2 regions of the Alistipes provencensis genome follow, and region 2 is predicted to be linked to the other one. Evidence: riboswitches for the same ligand, from Rfam matches in the RefSeq annotation. Region 2 holds a riboswitch; the other holds the start of a gene.
The links. A riboswitch is a leader RNA that binds a small molecule or an ion and turns the genes downstream of it on or off. The one in region 2 is predicted to bind cobalamin.
Positions count from the first base shown of each region.

Region 1: another riboswitch for cobalamin. It lies ahead of nrdD (anaerobic ribonucleoside-triphosphate reductase); the one in region 2 lies ahead of BN5935_RS06905 (ABC transporter substrate-binding protein).

Region 1 is NZ_LT559262.1:2,994,717-2,999,697, forward strand. Features, by position in the region: gene BN5935_RS11730 (hypothetical protein) at 1-313, shown strand, start outside; gene BN5935_RS11735 (radical SAM family protein) at 454-924, opposite strand; gene nrdD (anaerobic ribonucleoside-triphosphate reductase) at 925-3,018, opposite strand; cobalamin riboswitch at 3,164-3,360, opposite strand; gene BN5935_RS11745 (S1/P1 nuclease) at 3,551-4,321, opposite strand; gene rho (transcription termination factor Rho) at 4,360-4,981, opposite strand, start outside.
Region 2 is NZ_LT559262.1:1,759,588-1,764,568, reverse strand. Features, by position in the region: gene BN5935_RS06915 (ComEC/Rec2 family competence protein) at 12-1,307, shown strand; gene BN5935_RS06910 (glycerophosphodiester phosphodiesterase) at 1,313-2,416, shown strand; cobalamin riboswitch at 2,510-2,724, shown strand; gene BN5935_RS06905 (ABC transporter substrate-binding protein) at 2,849-3,994, shown strand; gene BN5935_RS06900 (RNA polymerase sigma-70 factor) at 4,118-4,705, shown strand; gene BN5935_RS06895 (FecR family protein) at 4,775-4,981, shown strand, end outside.

The sequences.
Region 1 (4,981 bases), 1.2 Mb from region 2:
GAAATACGACCTGAACCTGGTCAACACCCCCGATAAATTCAACCCGGCCGGATCGCTGGTCGTCGTTCCCCCGATGACCGCCCCGCGCCAGTTGCTGACCTTCTACAATGCCATGCTGCATCACGAAGACGCGGTCGATGCCGTAATCATCTGCGGTCTGGAGACCTGCGACGCGGCCAGCACCGTTCAGTACTGCACGCCTCCGGGCAAATTCTTCTCCCTGAGCGGTGAACTCGAAGCCGAAGAGTTGGAATCGGAACTCGTCCTGATCCTCGACTCGCTGTTCGCCGAGGGCAACCGGATCAATCTTTAGACATACGCCGGCCGTCGGGCCGCTTATTATACCTCCGGGCGCAAAATTTGCGGACCCGGAGGTAAATCGTTGTATGGCAGACAACTCTTTTACTAATCTCTGATTCTCCGGGTTCCGCAAATCGTGTGTGCCGGCATGGGTTACGGCTTGTGCCGGAACCGTTCCGTGATATCCTCCATGCCGCCGTCCGGCCCGACCTTGTAGAGCCGCTGGTTGGTCGTCGGCGCCGTCAGCGGGCCCCGTTCCTCGACCCAGCCGCCCAGTTTGATGTAGTCGAATGCCGCCGTGTCGATGCCTTCCGGCAATTCGTCGCGGCCCGAATACCACCCCGTGTGCAGGATCGGGAAGGTTTTGCGCACGACCCCGGCCAGCGCCGCGATTTCGTGCGGCGCAGCGTCGCCGCCCATGAAGCAGACGCAGGTCACCGAGCGGCCGTAGCGGTCGAGCAGGCCGTGCAGCTCCGTCTCGTCGAGTTCCCGCCCGGCATCGGCGGTCAGATGGGGGCTGTGGCACCCCGGGCATCGGTTCGGACAGTTGGTGATGTTGATCGCCAGCGTCGTCTCGCCCGGAATCTCCGCGAATACGACGTCGAAATTATGATACCGGACCATCTACTTCGCTTGGGCGTAAAAGCGCCGCGACGCCTCCTGCTGGCGTGCCGCCGAGAAGTTCGAGACCCGTTTCATGTATCCGATCACGCGCGTCAGGTAGTCCAGATCGTCCGAATGGCACTCGGGACACTCCTTCAGGTAGCGTTTGTCGATGTGGCCGCACTTGTTGCATACCGTGTTGGGGATATTGAACGTGAAGTAGTTGCATCCTTCGGTCGCAGCCACGCGCAGCAGGTGGCGGTACTGCTCCTGCGAGAGGTGGTCTTCGAGGTTCATGTGCAGCGCCGAGCCGCCCGTGAGGTGGTCGATATACCTGCGGCCGTGGAGACGGAACTTGTCGATGACGTTCAGCGACTCGTCCTCCACGATGTAGAAATAGGAGTTGTAGCAGTCGCGCGGCACGACATAGCCGTCTTCGCGGTCCCATTTGGCATGTTTCACGCCGACGTTCTCCGCCGGGATCATCTCGCAGTTGAACATCAGCTCCTTCGTTCGGTATTTCTTGTTGTAGCGCTCGATCAGTCCCAGCAGCTCCTGCACGAACGTCGCGTAGTCGTCGTTGTCGTTGATCGGAATGCCCAGAAACTCCGCGGCCTCGACCAGTCCGTTGACGCCGATGGTGAGGTACTGGCGCGAAAGATTGATGTAACCCGCGTCGAACAGCGGCAGCATGCCCTTGGCCTGCAAATCCTTGAGGTTCTCGTTGTAGGCCGTCTGCACCTTGTGGACCAGATCCACCACCTCTTCCAGATATTTCAGGTAGTGCATGCCGTTTTTCACGGCGTACTGGATGCAGCGGTTCAGGTTGATCGTCAGCACACTCTTCGAACCGGTCGAGACGCCGCCGGCCCCCAGCGTGTAGCTGAAGCCGTTGTCCTGAATCTCGTTCCGCAGGCGGCAGCACGACGACAGCGAATCGGCGTTGTCGCTGATATAGGTGAAGAACGAGTGGCCCGCGGCGTACATTTCGGCCGTGATGTCGCCCCACTCCCTGTCCATCACGTCGCCGTCCTTGGTGAGCAGCGCCATCGTCTCCACGGGGAAGGTCAGCACGGTTTTCGTCCGCTCCTTGTTGAACCACGTCATGAAGCGCTTCTGCAACCACGACAGCGAATCCCAGTGGGGCTTCGAACCGTCCGGGAAGAGGAATTCCCCGAAGAGCGACTCGAAATAGTAGCGGTCGTAGTAGGCGACGTTCCAGAACACGGCCTGAAAGTTGCGCGCACCGGTCGGCTGGTTGATCGAGTAGACGATCTGCTCGAAGCAGTCGGTAATCATCTTGTCGATCGTGCGGTGCTTGTTCGAGAGGTCGACGACCTTGTCGGCGTGCTTGTAGTAATCCTCGCCGTACTCCTGCTCGATGAAGTAGTTCATGTACATCAGGAACTCCGGCGTGGCGCAGGCCCCCGAGAGCATCGACGACACGATGAAGACCATGTTGACGAACCCGCCGCAGAACGATTTGAGGTTCGTCGGGCGCGTCGAGTTGCCGCCGACCGACAGCGTGCCGTTCAGCAGCCACGGATACATCGTGATCGAGGCGCAGTAGTTGGCCATCGAAGTCTCGTCGTTCTTGTAGATGAAGTGGTCTTTCAGCAGACGCAGGTACTTGTCCGCCAGCTCCTTGCCGTACATCTCCTTAATCCGGTCGGTCAGCAGGCGGCGGTTCAGGCGGATGAAGTTCTGTTTGGGCAGCTCGCCGATCAGCGTGGCGATGTTCTTGTTCTCGACGTTGGCGTTGGCGTCGTACTTCGAACCCGTGGCGGGGTTCTTGGCGTCGCAGTAGTTGATGAGGAATTCGAGTTTTTCGCGGTCCTCGCGGTCTTCGGTGTGTTTCTGGCGGTAGAGCATGTAGCTCTTGGCCACGGCGAAATAACGCTCGGCCATCAGGGCCACCTCCACTTGATTCTGAATCTCCTCGACCGACATGCCGTCGGCCACATGCACGCGGCTCAGTACCGACGTGAGGTCGTCGTCCGTGGCGTAGCCGCCGACCGAAAGGAACGCCTTGCTGATGGCGCGTTTGATCTTCTCGACCGAGAAGGGCGCACGTTTGCCGTCGCGCTTGATGATGTAAAGTTCTGAAATACCCATATTCTTCTGAAATCTGTTATGTGTTCTGCATGTATGCGGAAAAGTGTCCCGGTCCTCTCCGCGCGTTGCGGACAGGCCCGTTCGGTCTCCCTCGATGTTGCTTTGTAATAATCTTGTTCGGGTATCGCCCTATATCCCGAAGGCTGGTACCTATCCCGGCAAGGCAGGTCTTCTGACTCGCTCCGCCCGCACGCCTTCCCGTCCTCGCGGACAGTGGCCCTAAGAGAGTGCGGACCTTTACGGAGCTTACAGCTACGGGAATAGTCCCTGATTTTCACAGGAGTTCCCTTTTGATCCCATGCCGGCTGCGGCCGGCGGAGAACCTTGCACGGAAACAAATGTAGACATAGTTCCCCGACGGGCAAACGGGCCCCTCTTTTTTTCTTCAACAAATTGTGAACAAAAAACGCGGACCTGCGCCGCAGCCGCTTCCGGACGGGATTCGGAGCATTCCCGGCCGACGGCTTCCGCCGAAAACGAAAACCGCCCGCAGACCTTGCGATCCGCGGGCGGTTCCGTTGTCCGGACTCCCCTATCGGTAAATCTCGTTCAGCAGGCGCGCCAGACGGTGGCCGCCGCGCAGGAACTGCTTCTCGATGACGGGCGTGTATTTGAAAATGTAGTCGTATTCGATCTTCGTGCCCTCGGGACTCGACGCATAGATCTCCTTGCAGATGTCGTGCGTCTCCTTCACCCAGTCGGCGGGCTCTCCGGCCGTGATTTCGACGATCTCCTCGTCGCTCAGCCGGTCGATCTGCTCTTTCCACTCGGTGTAGCTCCAGTTGCGCACGGCTTCGGGCAGGTTCGTGTCCCAGACCGAATGCAGGTTGGTCTCGCGGTCGAAGAACCGCACCGGGCGCAGGTTGCCGCCCAAATCGCTCAGGCGTCCCAGATGCATCGGGCAGTGCATGTCTCCCACTAAGTGAACCAGCATCTTGAGGTTCAGCGTCTCCTCGTCGGGAGTGAGTTTCCCCGATTTGAGCTTTTCGGTGATTTTGGTTACCGCCTTCAGCACGTCGCCCTTGGGATTCTTGGGCATGGTCTCGATCGTCTTGCCCTCGTCCACATTGAGGTAGTGCCATGTTTTCGAATAGGCATACTCGGGCCAGTAGCTGGCGAAGTCGAGCCAATTCGCGAAATAGACGGGTGAATAGCCTCCCAGCGCTTTATGGACCTTTTCGGCCGCTTCGGGCGTCAGGTGGCATTCGGCGATGTAGGCCGTTACGTCGTGCCCTTTCTGTCCCCACGCGAACGCACCGCGGGCGAAGAGGAGACACAAGCCTACGAGCAGGTAGTTTTTCATGGATATGACGGGTTTGCAGTTTGTGCGTTACTCCATTATCAGTGGTTCATCGTGGCGAGGAACTCCTCGTTGGAATCCGTCAGGCTCATCTGCTTTTGCAGGAACTCCATAGCCTCCACGGGGGTCATGTCCGAGAGGTATTTGCGCAGCACCCATGTACGGTTCATCACGTCGCGCGGCAGCAGCAGGTCTTCGCGGCGGGTTCCCGAGGCGATGACATCCACGGCCGGATAGACGCGCTTGTTGGCCAGCTTGCGGTCGAGCTGCAATTCCATGTTGCCCGTACCCTTGAACTCCTCGAAGATCACTTCGTCCATCTTCGAACCGGTGTCGATCAGCGCCGTGGCGATGATCGTCAGCGAACCCTTCTCCTCCGTGTTGCGGGCCGCGCCGAAGAAACGCTTGGGCTTGTGCAGGGCGTTGGCGTCGACACCTCCCGAGAGCACCTTGCCCGAGGCGGGCTGCACCGAGTTGTAGGCGCGTGCCAGACGGGTGATCGAGTCGAGGAAGATCACTACGTCGTGACCGCTCTCGACCATGCGCTTGGCCTTGTCGAGCACCATCTCGGCCACTTTCACATGGCGCGAAGCCTGCTCGTCGAACGTCGAGGCCACGACCTCGGCCTTCACGTTGCGGGCCATTTCGGTCACCTCCTCGGGG
Region 2 (4,981 bases):
ACGCCAAAGACATGAATAAGACTATCATTACCTTATGTACGCTCGCGTCCTTCACATCCATAGCATGCAGTGAAGAACGAACGAAAATGCCTTGGGAGGACGACCTGAACAACAAGGTTCCTCCGCAGGAAGAGGTGATATCGGAAGCGAAAGTGGGCGAACCGCTCCCGAAATGGACTGACGGATGCCTCGACATCCATTTCATCAACAGCGGTCGCGGAGAGTGCGCCTTCTACATCCTTCCCGACGGCACGACGCTGCTGGTCGATGCCGGGGAGGTCGTCGTAACGGACGGCACGGAAGTTCCGCAGAAACCGGATGCCGCGACACGTCCGTATATCGTGGACGCGAAATACATCCGCCATTTCCTGCCGGAAGGCAGTTCGGCCATCGACTGGTGTGCACCGTCGCATTTCCACATAGACCACATCGGCAGTTCGGCCGCCGCCACGGAGACCTCGCCGAACGGTTACCGTCTCGCCGGACTCATGGCTCTTTACGGCGAGGTTCCGTTCGGCCGGGTGCTGGACATGGGCTATCCCGACTACAATGAAGACACGACCATCCCCGAGATGGATGGGGAACTCGCCGGCGACTGGCAGGTGTTCGTCAAGTGGGCCGTAGCGAACAAGGGCATGACAGCCGACCGGTTTCGCACAGGCGAAGAACAGATTACGCTCCTGAAGGACAAAAGCAAGTATCCCGATTTCCGCATCTTCAACATCGTAGCCAACGGCTATGTCTGGAACCTCGATTCCTCCACCGGAAAGGGCGCTGTCATCAACGCCAATGCAGGCAAGGGTAATCCTGCATCCTGCGGATTCCACCTGAGCTACGGAAAATTCGACTACATCGCCTGCGGCGACCTCACTTCCGGCCCCCAGAACCGGGTAGCCTACTATTACCGCGACTTCATTCCCAAGGGAGGCCTCGAGGTGTTCAAGGCACACCACCACTTGAGCAACAACGCCTGGGGCAGCCAGATGCAGAACTGTGAATTTTCACCGCGGGTGATCATCAATCAGGCTTTCTACAAAAAGCAGCCGGACATTCCCCTGCTGACCTCCATCGTCAACGGCAGTTTCGCCACCCACCCCTATGCTTGGACCAAGGATATCTTCAGTACCAACATACACCCGGAGGCCCTTACCGAGAACGCAGCGCTTTACAAAAACGTCGCCGGGTACAACGGGCACATCGTCGTGCGGGTCGCCCCGGGCGGTGCGGAATACTATGTCTACATGCTCGACGACACCGACTTCGAATACAAGGTGGCGTCCATCCACGGCCCGTACAATTCAAAATAACAGTCATGCTAAAAAGCAGGCTGTCGATATTACTCCTGCTGTCGTGGATCGCGGCAGGATGCTCCGGAACCCCGACGGAAACCGGACGGCATTTCATAGCCCACCGGGGTGCGACCATGCACTGTACCCTGTCGGGCGAGAACTCACGCGAGGCCATCCAACTCGCCGCACGGGCCGGGTTCGACTGCATCGAGACCGACGTCCGTTGGACCTCCGACAGCATACTCGTGGCCGTCCACGACGCCAATCTGACACGCACATTCACCTACAACGACGGCCGCCCCGTGCCCGAAGAAGTTGCTGTCTCGGACATTAGCTATGCGGAGCTCCGCGACAGTTTTCTCCTCAAAGCTGCACGGCCCGAATACCGAACCCGGGTGCTCACCCTCGAAGAGTTCTGCACCGAGTGCCGCAACTGCGGGCTGCGCACGTTCATCGAGCCGAAAAAAGTCACCCCCGACTGGGTCTATCCGCGGCTGATAGCCATTGCCGACCGGGTATTCGGCCGCGGAGGCTACATCGTCACCTCAAACAACGACGCCAACGACCACATCCGCCTTGAAATGGGCATCCGGGACATCCCGCTCATGGGCATCCTCTACCAGAGCACCTACGAACACATCGCATCGCTCGGAGGCACCATCATGGCGATCAGTGCGACGCGGTTCGGGGAGGAAGAGTATTTCAGCCATGTATCACGGGCCAAGGCCGACGGACTCGAAACCGAATCCCACGCCGACGATTTCGAACATTTCGACCGGATCAACAACGCCGGCATCGACTATGTATCGACCGACCTGCTCGCTCCGGATTTCCGGGGCAAGGGCGAAACGCTCTACCTGTCGGCAGGCCGGGATACGGCAAAAATCGCAGCCGAAAGCATCGCAGCCGGAAAGATCGAGTTCGGCGCAATCTATCTCAATCTGAAATGGAGCGGCTCAGCCACGGTCACGCTCGCAAACCAGACCTTCGTGTTGCCGACGGCAGACGCTCCGCGCCATACCCGCCACCAGTTGCTGATCTTCGACACTGTCCCTGCATTCGGGATCACCGCCCCATCAGACGACTTCCGGATAACGGACATCTCCGTTCGCATCGTCCGATTCTGATATGTCTTGTATTGAGAAAGCCCCGTAATTCTACGATTACGAGGCTTTCTCATTTTAAATTCCCGGCATTTTCCGCTTCGGATTCCAAATTTTACTATCTTTGCCGCGCAAAGGTTCGACAAGAGGGCCCACAGCCTCCGACCGATTAAAAGGGAATGCCGTGAAAGTCGGCAACAGTTCCCGCTGCTGTAAGTTCCTGTCCGGAAACGGGCACACGAGGGATCGACAATCTTCAGCCACTGGCGGATAACCGGGAAGGCGTCGAAACCGGAACGAGTCAGAAGACCTGCCTTGCATGACCGATTGGTTTCGCAGCCTGCGGAGAACGGGCCCGGATGGACAACAGATGTAAAGCACGCTTTCATTCCGTCTCGTTGCATGGTGGCTGTAGAATCCATGATTTGACCAAGCGAACTATTGCCCCAGCGCATAATGAAAAGACTCCTGAAATTCCTCGTGCCGCTTCTGGCGGCCTTGGCCGCGGCCTGCGGATCGCAGACGGCCGACCTGAAAGATTTCACACAGACGCTCTACGCCCCGTCGCATGCCTCCGGCTTCGAGATCGTCGGCGCCGAAGGGCGGCAGAGCACCCTGCTGAAAGTCTTCAACCCGTGGCAGGGCGCCGAGAACGCCGAAACGATGCTCTTCATCGCCCGCAACGGCGAAACGCCCCCGGCCGGATTCACGGGACAGAGCGTCGAAGCCGGGGCGAAACGCATCGTCTGCATGTCTTCGACCTACATCGCCATGCTCGACGCCTTGGGACAGGCCGACCGCGTGGTCGGGGTTTCCGGCCGGGACTACATCACCAACGCCTATGTCACGGCACACCCCGACGCGGTAGCCGACGTGGGCTTTGACGGCAATGTGGACTACGAACTGCTGCTCGCGCAGAGGCCCGACCTCGTGCTGCTGTTCGGCGTGAGCGGCGCCAGCGGCATGGAGCCGAAACTGCGCGAAATGGGAATCCCGTTCGTCTACATCGGCGAATACCTCGAGGAGTCGCCACTCGGCAAGGCCGAATGGCTGGTCGCCGTCTCGGAGATCACCGACAGCCGGACAAAAGGCGAAGCCGTTTTCACTCCGATTCCCGAACGCTACAATGCGCTCAAAAAACGGGTCGCATCGGCCACGGCTCCCGATCCCAAGGTGATGATAAACACGCCCTATGCCGGATCGTGGTTCATGGCCTCGACCGAAAGTTACGTCGCCCGGCTCATAGCCGACGCAGGCGGGGATTATATTTACAGGAAAAACACCTCGAACCGCTCGCAGCCGATCGACCTCGAGGAAGCCTACCTGCTCACCGCACAGGCCGACATGTGGCTTAATGCGGGCGGCGCATCGTCGCTCGGCGAACTGAAATCGCAATACCCGAAATTCGCCGGAACGCGGTGCGTGCAGACCGGCGCCGTCTACAACTGCAACAAACGGCTCAACGCCGCGGGCGGCAACGACTACTGGGAATCGGGCGTCGTGCGCCCCGATGTCGTCCTGCACGACCTGATCGCCATCATGCACCCCGAAGTGCTGGCCGACGACGACCGGGAGCTGTACTATTACCAGCGGCTCGAATAACCGCAGCGCGCTTCAAACCGAAAGGGCCGACCGAGTATTTCGGCCGGCTTTTCTCTTTGCACTTTGCAAAATGATTTTTTTCATGCGGATAAAAATTATATCTTTGGATAATCATATGCCCGAATGACGCCCCCGGTCCGACATATCACCCGCGAATTTTTCGACGGCCTGTACGCTGATTACAAGCCGCGTTTCATCCGTATCGCACAATCATACGTCCGCGACGGCATGGTGGCGGAAGATATCGTGACCGACAGTTTCCTCTACTTCTGGGAACACCGCGCGGAACTGAACATCAGCGCCAGCGTCCCCGCCTATGTGCTGGGCGCCGTGAAGCACGGCTGTCTGGAGTGGCTGCGCAACGAGAAGAACCGGCTGAACATCCGGCAGAAAATCCACACGACGGCTTACCACAGCATTCAGGCCCGCATCGCGGCGCTGGAGGCCTGCGATCCCGGACAGCTCTTCGCCTCGGAGGTCGCCGCGATCGTGCAGGAGGAGATCGGCCGCATGCCCGAACCGATGCGGGGAATATTCGTCGCCAGCCGTTTCGAAGGCAGGACCTATCAGGAAATCGCCGACGCCACAGGCATCAGCGTCCGCAACGTCAAAGCCGCCATCCAGCGGGCGCTGGGCATCATGCGGGAGGCCCTGAAAGACTATCTTCCGGTCTGGCTGATTGCGCTGTTTCTCAGCGAGATGCGTTTTTAATAAAATTTATTTAACCCGAACCGCCTTTTTTTCGTGTCCATCCGGCGCGCCCACGCACCTTATGGATGTATGGAGAAAGAGTTGTTATACAAATATATCGACGGCCGGACCTCGGATGCGGAGGAACAGGCCGTCGTGGATTGGCTGCAAGCCGATCCCGAACACCAACAGGAGCTGAACGCCCTGTGGTTCGTCCACAATACCACCCTCGTCAACGCACCCCGCCCCGTCAGCCGGCCGATACCCGTTGCGCGCCCGCAATGGCTCCGCCTGCCG